Regions from separate parts of the Lysinibacillus sp. FSL R5-0849 genome, predicted to be linked through region 2. Evidence: riboswitches for the same ligand, from Rfam matches in the RefSeq annotation. Region 2 holds a riboswitch; the other holds the start of a gene.
What was found. Region 2 has a riboswitch for cobalamin ahead of MKY80_RS10530 (ABC transporter substrate-binding protein). Riboswitches for the same ligand answer to the same signal wherever they lie in the genome.
Positions count from the first base shown of each region.

Region 1: it holds a riboswitch for cobalamin, as region 2 does, so the genes downstream of both, MKY80_RS06290 (glutaredoxin) here and MKY80_RS10530 (ABC transporter substrate-binding protein) in region 2, are expected to answer to the same signal.

Region 1 covers NZ_CP152004.1:1,329,790-1,336,010, reverse strand. Annotated here, with positions in the region: gene nrdF (class 1b ribonucleoside-diphosphate reductase subunit beta) at 1-808, opposite strand, end outside; gene nrdE (class 1b ribonucleoside-diphosphate reductase subunit alpha) at 796-2,889, opposite strand; gene nrdI (class Ib ribonucleoside-diphosphate reductase assembly flavoprotein NrdI) at 2,886-3,245, opposite strand; gene MKY80_RS06290 (glutaredoxin) at 3,242-3,466, opposite strand; cobalamin riboswitch at 3,583-3,763, opposite strand; gene MKY80_RS06285 (NAD(P)/FAD-dependent oxidoreductase) at 4,386-5,291, opposite strand; gene MKY80_RS06280 (chitobiase/beta-hexosaminidase C-terminal domain-containing protein) at 5,787-6,221, opposite strand, start outside.
Region 2 covers NZ_CP152004.1:2,143,760-2,149,980, reverse strand. Annotated here, with positions in the region: gene MKY80_RS10540 (S9 family peptidase) at 1-865, opposite strand, end outside; gene MKY80_RS10535 (precorrin-3B methylase) at 937-1,614, opposite strand; gene MKY80_RS10530 (ABC transporter substrate-binding protein) at 1,667-2,662, opposite strand; cobalamin riboswitch at 2,826-3,013, opposite strand; gene MKY80_RS10525 (TetM/TetW/TetO/TetS family tetracycline resistance ribosomal protection protein) at 3,190-5,130, shown strand; gene MKY80_RS10520 (hypothetical protein) at 5,236-5,994, opposite strand.

The DNA.
Region 1 (6,221 bases), 810 kb from region 2:
CGACATTCATTAAGGCCTTATTAGCATTATAACGCACATAGGCTTTTACCTCAGGCGATAATCCTGTCTCCGCATAAATATCCTCGGTATATTTCATTTCATTTTGATATAAATCCAGCAATAATTCATAACCCCATAATTGTAAGGATTCTTGTTTTTCTTTAGAAAATTGCTTATATAGATTTTGAGCAAAAAACCCTACCGCTACGCCATGAATGGACTCGTCGCGCAAAATGAGAGAAATAATTTCAGCACTGTTTCTTAAAAAACCTTGTCCACCTAAGTATAATGGGTAGAAAAATCCAGAATAGAAAAGGAAAGATTCAAGCATAACGGATGAAAACATCGCTTTCCATAAGCTCTCAGAGTCCCCTTCTTCTATACTATTATAAATATCCGCAATCTTATTTGCCTTATATTGTAAATATTCATTTTTCTTTACCCATTCAAAGAGCTCGTCTATCTCCTCGTTTGTACAAAGCGTTGTAAATATATAAGAATATGATTTAGCATGTATTGCCTCAAATGCATCAAAAACGGTTAATACAGCCTTTTCCTGTAAATCGTCTGTATAAGCAGCAACACGATTCATCCCTATATTCGTCTGAACGGTATCAAGCAAAGTTAGTCCTGCAAACACTTTTTTATATGTGTCCTGATGCTCAAAACTTTTCCACTGTTTAATATCTTTACTCACAGCAATTTCTTCAGGAAACCAAATTTGCTTCCATTGCTGGTCCCAGAAAATTTGGGCAAGTTCACTTGTTGCCTTATTCCAGTTGACTGCCTCATACACTATATTTGACATGCTACACACTCCTCTAAGCTTTGTAATCGTTGACGAACATAGTAAACGGACTTAATCCCTTTAACCCATGCATAAATGTATACTTTAGCTAGTTGTTCTGTTGTCCAATTGTCAGTGACATAAAGAGTCATTGAAATACCTTGGTCAACGTGTTTTTGAGAAGCTGCGTATAAATCAATTAAATCATAAGGATCAACATCATAGGCCTCTACATATAAATGACTGTTTTCGTTTGTTAAATGTGGCATTGGATAAATCGTGCGACTATCTGCATAATCACGGACCTCTACACGCTCTGTACAAGGAGAGATGGATGCCGTACAGCTACGAATATACGAAATACTGCCGGTTGGTGCTATCGCTAAACGATAGGAATGAAATAGACCATATTCCATAACATCTTCCTTTAATAATTCCCACATTTTATTAGTGATAATTGGAATGTTGCCAAGTGCTTTTAACACAGCAGATGATAGCTCTTCTTCATTCTTATTTACATATTGATCAAAATAGCTACCGGAAGCATAATCGCTATCTTCAAATCGGTAGAACGTTTCTGCTTTTTCTTTAGCCATTTCCATCGATGATTTAAGAGAATAATAGTTCATTGCTTCCATAAAACGGTCCATGAAATCAATAGAATCTTTCGAGCCATACATAATGCCCTCCGTAACAAGATGTCCATGGAGATTCATACAACCTAGCCCTACTGAGTGCATTAATCGATTCGCTTTTGCCACCGATGGGACATTTTTGATGTATGTCATTTGTGACACATTTGTTAATAAGTGCATAGCTGTATCGATTAATGTTTCAAAATCATTTACTTTACTCGCTGCATGAATATCAATTGACCCTAAATTACACGACACATCTAACCCATATTCGTTTGGTTGATCTTGATCTGTAATGACACTAGTTTCTTGAACTTGCAAGATTTCAGTACATAGGTTTGACATTTTTACACGACCGATATTTTTTAGTGGATGTACTTCATTGACATTATCATCAAAAATTTCAAAAGGATAACCTGATTCAAATTGAGCTTTTTTCACCTCAGTATAGAGTCTACGCGCATTCAAACGTTTAATTTTACGGATTTTAGGATTATCAAGTAGTTCATAGTACATTTCTGAAATTGAAATTTCCGACATTCGTTTACCATATACTTTAAAAATATCATATGGACTAAATAACACTATATCTTTATCACGTTTCATCAGATCGAAGAAAATACTTGGAATAATAATTCCTGTTGATAGTGTTGCGAGGCGAATTTTATCATCAGCATTTGGTTTTTTTGATGAAATGAAATTCTCTATATCTGCATGGAAGATATTTAGGTAAACAACTCCTGAGCCATTTCGTTGACCGAGCTGATTAGAATAACTAAAAGAGTTTTCTAATAATTTTGCAACTGGTATAACACCACTTGCACGGTTTAGTATTTCTTTAATTGGATCACCTAAAGGACGTAAATCCGTTAAGTTGACCCCGACCCCTCCGCCTAGGCGTGATAGCTCTAAACAATAGCCAATATTTTCAGCAATACTATTCATAGAGTCATCCATTGATAATTTAAAGCAGCTTACTAATTCACCACGGGCTTTTTTCCCACTATTTAATGCTGTAGGTGTTGCTGGCTGATAGGCTTCCATCATTGCTTCAACAGAACGTTTTGCTAGCACAGTATTCCCTTGTGCTAAGTACAGGGCAATAATGACAATACGGTCCTCATATTTTTCTAAGATTTCTTCACCATCACGACTTTTCATAGCATAGCTGTCATAAAATTTGCTTGCACTCATAAATGATGGGAAGCGGAAATTATAATCATATGCTTTTTTGTACAGCATCTTTATAAAATCCATCTCGTACATGTCGATAAAATCTTTCTCGTAGTAACCCTCATCCACTAAATAGCGGATTTTTTCCTCTATATCTATAAAATAACGTAAACGTACGTTGACATATTCTAAAAAGTAGCGGCGAGTAGCCTCACGGTCCTTTTCTAGCTCTAGTAGTCCCGTTGTACTATAACGATTCAGTACGTCATTATTAAGCTTTAAATAAGTTTTCATCCCATTACCCTCGTTTCATAAAACATTTGTATTGCTTCATAATCTGTTTGATTGCCACGCAAATCTAACTTCCTCACTAAGGGTACATGATAGGTAGTAGCAATTTTTTCCCCAGCAGCGCCAAAGACATGATGTCCGAAGTTACTATTGCCACTAGCAACTACTCCTTTACAAAAATCTCTATTTTTCTCTAAAAAACGTTGCACTTTTGCCGGAATGTCACCTAAGCCATCTGTATATGTAATTAAAAGATAAGGCTTATTCAAGCTTAATTCCTCAGAGAGTTCAATAGATTCTGCCCTTAATTTAGATACTACATTACGGACATTTCCTGTACGACTAGCGTAAACGATCATAGTGTAATCATCTCAATACGAGAAACAATTTCCTGAACCTCACCTATAAATGTTTCATCTACCTCTAAAACAGGCACACTTAAAAAACCTGCATCTATAATTGTTTTTTTCGCTTGTTCATCGTGATCAATATTAACAATTTCAGCTTCAAGTCCTGCTCGTTGTAATTCGGATTTTACCCAAAGGCATTTTGGACAGATTGTTTTTGTATAAAGTTTCATAGTAATCCCTCTTTTCATAAAATAAAAAAGCTACCTCTTCTAGAGAGATAGCTTAAATGGAAACGTTAACATACTAAAAATACGGACGTTCCCATCTCTTAATCCCCGAAGAAATGATAAATTTGTTTTATATAGGCAGGTCTCCTGGCTTTGCTTCAATCTCTGATTTCCTTCCCATGCGAATGCACACAGTGGTTACAATCATCGTCAGCTTCACAGTTGCGGGGACAGCGTCGGAATAGTACCGAACTTCCCTATTAAACTACATATAGTAGTACCTACACAAAACGAACACAATATATTGTTTTTCGATAGTTTTAAGTGTACCATCCTTTATATAAAAAGTAAATCGAGAAATAAAAGTTCATCAATTTGAGACTAATCATATTTTCTGACATAACCTTGTAGAACGAACTAAAACATAATCATATAAAATATAACCATGTAGCGATAGCATTATTTTATTAAAAAATAGGAACAAAAATAATAGTCGCTTATTTACCTAAAAACGTAGCCACCCTAGTAATTTTATACATAAAAAAGGCATCTTCCTTTACAGTAAAGATGCAATTATGTCTAAAACTATGAGTATGATGTAAATCTCGCATCCTACTCTATACATCCTATCTTCGTAGATTTTTTATTGTACTAGTCTAAAGTAGGACTCCTCTCTTACGATGATGACACATTTTAGTAGTCGTCATAACATTACGAAGACTACTAAAATGTGCTCAACATACAGGTGAGAGGCAACCAACGGTTCTACACTTTTCAGCTAATTTACAATGAATATGTACCTTTTCTAGTTATTCTATATTTATTTATAGTATAACATATCCAAGTTCATTCTCCGCCAGCTTGACTAGTCATATTCAAAATAGCTGATGAATTTTATATGACTCATCAGCTAACCATAAATTTAAAATCTTTCTATTGTTATATCCATGTTTATGCTTGAAGCAGCCTTAAAGCCTTCCGCAGCTGCAATCATTAAAGAAGAGGGACCACCCTTTTCCGTTTCACCAGCAATATATATTCCAGCCGCAGTTGTTCGTCCAGCACCATCAGTCATAATTGTTCCGTTTTCATCAACTTGACAATTTAGCTGTTTAGCAAATTTATTGGGACGATAAAAACTTGGCACAACAAAACCACCCGCTCTTAAAATATTGTCACCTGTTTCTAATTCAACACTAGATAAGTTACCATCATCCCCATGTAAATCTTTAATAGTATTTGTATACGCCTTAATTTTCTTTTGTTCAAAATCATTTTGAATCTTCTTGGAAAGTTGATGACCATTCGTAAAAACAATTAAATCCTGTGACCAATTAAAAACCAATTTCGTCATATGACTAATATGCTCCTCGTTTTCTGCAATGATAGCCAATGGCTTGTCTCGCAGCTCCCAACCATCGCAATATGGACAGCTAAACAAACTTTTACCATAATATTGTCTGATTTGCGGGAGTGGAAATTCCTCTTGTATTCCAGTAGCTAACAGTATTTTTTCAGTTACATAAGTTTTATTTTCCGAAGTATTGACTAGAAATAAACCAGTTATATCATCTTTAATTATTTCTATGACGGTTTGATCCATCATTGTTATAGAAGGATAAGATTCTATATCTTTACTTGCGAGATTCTTAAATTCTTGTGGCTTTATCCCATCTCTTGTTAAAAAACCATGTGACTCCTGAGTTACACGATTCCGATTTGTTCCATTATCAACTAGTGCAACCTTTCTGCGCGCTCTTCCTAATGTTAAGGCAGCACTTAACCCAGCAGGGCCTCCACCTATAATCATACAATCGTATTGATTCATCATTATTTCCCTCCATATCACAATATATTACAGACCTTTAATATCTGTAATTAAGACAAAAGACATCGCTAATTATATGTATGATATCTTTTTCATTCCATTTGTTAAGCCAATTATATATGAGTCATTGATCTCAATAAAAAAAGATACAGTTTAGCTGGTTGGGTCTAATCACTCTATTAAGGACTTAACATATCTATAATATCTATTTAGTTTTTTCTCGTCAAATTTTTCGTTTTCATGCCTAAAATACCGACTAAGCACCGTTAGTTGAAGTACATCTATTCACTTTATAAAGGTAATTCTTTTTATCTATTTTATGAAAATGAACCCACTCTCCATTTTTCATAGATATTGATAAGATGAGAAAAGTAAAAGCCACTCCAAATGGGTTTGGAATGGCATACTGATCTTCATGAATATGATCCATGCAGTTTAAATTAACAAGCCACTAAATGATTGACATATGCCTAACATTCTTACTGCAAGTAGTTATTACTTAAATTCAATTTCCTCAGCAGAAGCCCCTTTTGTATACGTTATAGTCGCTCCAGCAGGTAAATTACGAATTTCTTTTACATTTTTTCCTTCGATAATAATTTCACCAATTTCCGTACCTTTAAAATCAATAATCGCATTTCCTTTTTTAGGACTGATTGTTACAGTTTTGTCTGCAAATCCTTCACCATGGAATTCGGCATATTGACTAAATACTGAAATTCCATTTTTAATATTAGTATTTTTTCCTAACGTTAATGAAATGCTTGGACGATTCATTATTAATTTACCAGTCTTATAGTTATTAAAGCTATATACATTTTCAGGTACTATTGGTGTTGGTATTTCTTCTTTTCCTGCTTTCAAATCAATTTGAACTAATACAGGGTCATGATCCGATGCTCTCCCCTGCGCTTCTGTAAAGTTCGCATT
Region 2 (6,221 bases):
TTGCACAGTTTAGCAGATTTTGTTCCATATCATAAATCCATAGCTTCGCTTGTGTGGCATTTTCAAACTCACGTTTTCCTCCAACAAAGGAAAGGAAGCGGCTATTAGGCGACCAGGACGTTTGGTAATAGGAGCCAATCCCCTCTGTTACCTTGCGACTCTGTTTTGTTTCTAAATCGAATAAATAAATATCCGCATTAAACGAAAAATCTAAGTCCTCTGCTTGATCTGCTAAGTACGTAAGATAACTGCCATTTGGCGACCATGTACTCAGATGGAAATCCTCGTTCCCTTCTGTCACTTGCTTTAAGTCACCAGATTTTAAATCGACAATGGCAATGTGAGTATGCTGGTCCATATCTATAAATCCACCCGCATCTGACTTATGTTTCATCTTATCGATTTCGAGTGGCTTGAGTTCTTTTTCTTCTTTCTTGTCATCTTCAGCTTTGTCTAAGATAGTTTCATCTTTACCTAGCAAAACTGAAAAGGCAATTTTCTCTCCACAAGGAGACCAGACAGGCGTTGACGCACCGTTTTTGCAATACGTCACTTGCTTCGCCTCTCCCCCTGTTTTCGACAGTACAAAAATTTGCGGCTTGCCTGATCTTGTCGAAGAAAAAGCAATTTGACTGCCATCTGGCGACCAGACAGGAGAGCTTGTCCGATCGTTACCATATGTCCATTGCTGAGGACGTTTGTCTTTTAAATTTAAATAAAATAAGTTAGATACATAGTCTTTTTTCTTCTCATCAATACGTGTCTCTACATAAACTACCTCAGTCCCATCAGGTGAGAGCTGTGGATCTGCCACTGATTTCAAGTGATAAAGATCTTCTGGTTGAATCCCTTGTTTAGTTGTCATGTTCTTGCTCCTTTGTATTGTCATTTTCTATGCTCTACTACAATATTTCGACACCCTAAGTATTTTTCCTGCTACTCTATTGATTTTTTTACTAGTTCCCAATCAGCATTCATTTTTGTTCTGCGATAAAATTTATAAAAAGGTTCATTGGAACGAGCTTGGTTTTGATAGAGACGAATGATTTGTAGCAAAAAATCCTCAATATGATCAATCCCTACCCTTTTCGCGAAGAGAGTACCCGCCTGTGCCTTCGCCCCCATAGGGATGGCTCCTACATAAACATCAAAGCTCTCATGCTGATAGACTAAACCAATATCATCATATGTAGGATTATAGCAAGCCGATGCACAGCCATTCACATTGACTCGTACTCTTGCAGGCACAGTTATACCGTCCAATGCCTGATAGAGTTGTTCTGTTTGAGGAACTGCCTCCATTTTTTCTCCATCACAAAAATCACATGCCTTCATGGCAATATGAGGTCCTGAGGAAGCAACAAACAGTCCAGCCTCCTGTAAGGCATGGGTCGCTTCTGTCAGTTCACTAGAGGGGATCGATAATAATATGCTATAGGAGGCCGAATATTTAATGGCCCCCTTCTCCCCTACTATTTCAGCTATTTTTTGAAATTGGGCTGGCGTATAATGCTTATTAATAATGCCAGGGCTTACCGCTAATCGTGTATAACCACCTTGCTGATTTAGAGTTTCGAACGTTTTATCTGGTATGTTTTGACGAAATGCATTCATTGTTATCGCTCCTTAAGAAAAAGGAGCTAGCAAAGCGCTAGCTCGAATGTTTTTAAAAGTTGGCTGGGTAGAAGCCCTTGGCTAAAATTTGAATGGCCGCTGCAGCACGTACCCCTTCAGATGCCGCTGAAAGTGGAAGAATGACAAAGCGATCATTTATGACTGCTTCCATTTCCTTCAACGCTGGATCATTTTTTAAGAATTTTATCTTTTGTTCAGCAGTTGTTTCACCATAATCAATGACAACCACCACCTCTGGATTGCGATCTACTGCATCTTCCTTCGATACCGTTGTCCATCCTGACTCCACATCTCCAAAGATATTTTGACCGCCAGCGATTGCTACTAGCTCATTCATAAAGTTTTGACCAGCCGTGAATACGTCTTTATCACCACTGTCAAAGACTAGCACACGTAAATTTTCACTGTCTTTTGGTAATTTTGCTTGAACTTCTTCGACATCTTTTGTCATTTGTTCAATTAATGCTTCACCGCGATCTTCCACTCGGAATATTTCCGCGATATGACGAATATCCGTGAAAATATCCTCTAATGTTGGCTTTGTCATATTGGAAGCCGTATGTAAATACGTATGAATTCCTAATTCCTCAAGCTCCTCTGGTGTTCCAACACCTTTCTCACCAAAGCCACTTTTCCAGCCTGCATACAAGAAATCTGCCTCGGCATCAATGACTTGCTCCTTTGTTGGGTATTGATCTGAAAGAACTGGAACTTTATCGTAGGCTGCTTGAAGCGGCTCGTAGATTTTATCATCTAAATAAGCTGTCCCTACCATGGAATCCTCTAAGCCTAATGCAAGCATAATTTCTGTTACATGCTGATTTAAGCTAATGGCCTTTTTTGGTGCTTCCTTATAGGTTTGGGTAGTTTCATTATTTTCAATGATGACCTCAGTTGTTGTCGCCTCAGACGGTTCAACTTTTTCAGTTTGCTTTGCTGATTCAGGCTTGTCCTTTGCGCCACACGCTCCTAATACAGCGATTAAGGCGATGACCATGACTAGCCATATACTTCTCCATTTTTTCATGTCCTTTTCTCCTTTGTTGTCATAAATATAGAAAGAAATCAGAGACTTCTTTGCTACTAGGATAATTGGAAGGGCATAAAAAAACCCTCTTGTCGCCAAGAGAGTTGCATAGTGAAAAAACGGTATTAGTACCTTTATCACTATCCCCATCCTCGTGGTTCTTAGTTAACATACATATACTGGCAGGTATCCTGGCTTAGGTTCATCATCTATACGCCTTCCCATAGTTAAACTACAGTGGCATGCTGTATAGACTCCCCATTTACAGTTGCGGGACAGCATCGGAATTGCACCGATTTCCCTTTTAAGCAAATGACAAATGCCATTTGCACCAATATGTTCTAATTATGCTATTGATAGACTAGCAGTTCATGCGTTAATTCGCAATCAGTAATAGAATGCAAAAAATATAATCATCATTATATTAGCACTATTTCGACAAAAAGACGAATCATTTTACAAGAAATAATTGTGCTAGTATTCTGATACAATGAGAAGATAGCTACTTATAGAAACGAGGATTTATTATGTACAAGACGATTGGGGTTCTTGCTCATGTTGATGCAGGAAAAACAACCTTTTCTGAGCAAGTGCTTTTTCATACAAATAGTATTCAAGCGCGGGGACGTGTCGATCATCAGGATGCCTATTTAGATAATCATGAGCTTGAGCGCAAACGGGGCATTACGATATTTGCCGAGCAAGGACGCATGACTATTGGCGACGATACATATACGTTGATTGATACACCAGGACATGTCGATTTCTCCCCAGAGATGGAGCGTGCCATCCGTGTCATGGATTATGCCATCATTATTATAAGTGCGGTAGAGGGTATTCAAGGTCATACTGAAACGGTATGGCAGCTTTTACGAAACTATCATGTCCCTACATTCTTTTTTATTAATAAAATAGATCGTGACGGAGCAGATGTAAGGGCTGTGATGACCCAGCTCCATAAAGATTTCTCGGAACATGTATTATTCGTCGATGAACCACTTCAGGAGAATTATGTTTCCAGCACAATCATGGAATGGCTGGCGGAGCGTGATGAAAAGCTCCTGGATGCCTTTTTGAATGAAGCATTGGAGCATGGCCTGTGTATGAAGCACCTACAATCGATGATTAAAAATGAATCCGCCTTCCCCTGCTTTACTGGTTCGGCATTAAAAGATGAAGGCATTCAAGAATTGATTGCTCAACTTCCACTCATAACGGGTACTCACTTCGAGCCGGAAGCACCGTTTCAAGGAGAGGTCTTTAAAATACGACATGATGGCCATCAGCGTTTAACATTCATCAAGGCTTTAACAGGCAAATTACATGTTCGAGATGAATTTACGTTTGGAGACCTTACAGAGAAAGTAACAGAAATTCGTCTTTATAACGGCAGCCGTTTTGAAACTGTTCAGCATGTTGAGGCTGGTGAAATCTTCGCTGTTAAAGGGCTCAGCCAGGCACACATTGGCGATCGCATTGGCAGTAACACGCTATCACAGCCCTATGAGCTTGTCCCTACATTACAGGCAAAAGTTCAATATGAGGGTGAGCAACATATTAAAGAAGTATTAAAGATTTTCCGTCTACTAGAGGCCGAGGAGCCATCATTGCGTGTCGTATGGCAGGAAAAGTTTCAGGAAATCCATGTGCATATAATGGGTGTCATTCAGTTAGAGGTACTGATAGAAGTATTATTGAAGCGCTTTACATTAAACATCTCTTTTGGAGAGCCGCAAATATTATATTTGGAAACAATTGCGACAACCGTTACAGGCTACGGACATTTTGAACCACTTAAGCATTATGCAGAAATTCATTTATTAATGCAGCCAAATGAACGTGGGACTGGCATTACCTTTAGCAATGCCTGCCATGCAGATGATTTATCAGTGGGCAACCAGCGCCTCGTAGAGAAGCATTTGTTTGAACGTGATCATCATGGCTTACTCACAGGCTACGCAGTAACAGATATTCATTTTACGCTTTTAACGGGACGTGGACATAATGAACATACGTCTGGCGGTGATTTCCGAGAAGCCACTTTCCGAGCACTGCGCCAAGGACTGGAACAAGCACAGAACGTCCTGCTTGAGCCGTATTATCGCTTTAAAATGAAGGCTTCCAATGACTTTATTGGCCGTATGATGACCGACATTCAACAGGCTGCTGGCACCTTCGACGACCCTGTACTCACTGAAACAGACGTTGTATTAACAGGACGTGCACCAGTAGCGACCTTCATGAGCTATAGCACGATTTTTGCCGCCTATACAAATGGGAAAGGTGCGCTTACCCTCCAATTTGATGGCTATGATGTGTGTCATCATGCAGAAGAAGTAATATCTCAAATAGGCTATGATAAAAATGCCGACCCTGAATACAGTTCTTCCAGCATTTTTTGTTCAAAAGGTAAAGGCTATTCTGTCCCTTGGCAAGAGGCGCAAGCAGCCATGCATTGTCAGAGCTAAGTTCATGTACTAGCATGGCAAATCTGTTGAACTAGTACTTCAGATGAAGGTAGAATATCCCTACAAAAAATAAAGCAAGCCCTCCGCTTCATGGAGGGCTTGCTTTTATATGGCACCAACAGCTTTCTTTGAAGGCTTGTGCACCGGATAGGCAGGTTCAACCACCACATAACCTTGCGTATTCGTGAAGTCGATAACTACTTTTCCAGGCTGACTTTTTAATATTTGTAGTTGATCAATTAATGTTAATAATAGCTCGTGGCCGTTCCCACGTGGATGCCAATTAAAGTGATAATCATTTAATTCCTGAACGGCTTGAAGAAACTGCGTGTATTCCTGCTGTGCAAATGCAATTAGTTTATCCTGATGAGGAATTTGCTCTAAATCGTTCATATACGTTTCATAAAAACGTATGACAATCGAGCATAGTAAATCATTGACACGTGCAGCGCTTAACACTGGATTGGGCTCCTGTGAAAGACGGTCAAGATTAGGCTTTGCTCGTGTTGAATCAATGCGTGTAATTAAGTGGTACTGCTCCCCATTCACCTCATAAACAATAGGGTTGGTTGGCATATACATCATAAAGCTATTCGTCTTCGTTTTCAGTTGATCCGTTAAATTCGCCTGAGCAAAAAGATGGCCTTCTACCTCCCCATTTTGTATCCAAATAATGTCTTTATTATATAAGATTTGCTCAAAAAAACGATTGTTGCGAATCAGTCTCGTTGCTAATAATTGATCAATTAGTGATTCGACCACCATTCTTGTTTTCGCTTTCTTAGCAATTTCTGTCCGTGACTGCTTACAAATCGTCATATCTACAAAAGGCGTTTCCTGTGTTGTCGTTGCATGAATATTCATCCTATGTGCATCCCCTTTGCGTACATATTTTCAAAACAAAAAGGACTTCCTACTATGTTTGAGGAAATCCTTCGCTTTAATGTGCTTCATCACACAATGCCAAACAAACCCTAAGTAAATGTGAAGGAGTTCTAAAATGAACCCTTTCATGAACTTTGGGCGTATGACGTACTGTGACGAACAGAGCATTCTGTTTTGTCAACATGCCACCTCCTATTCCTCGTAGG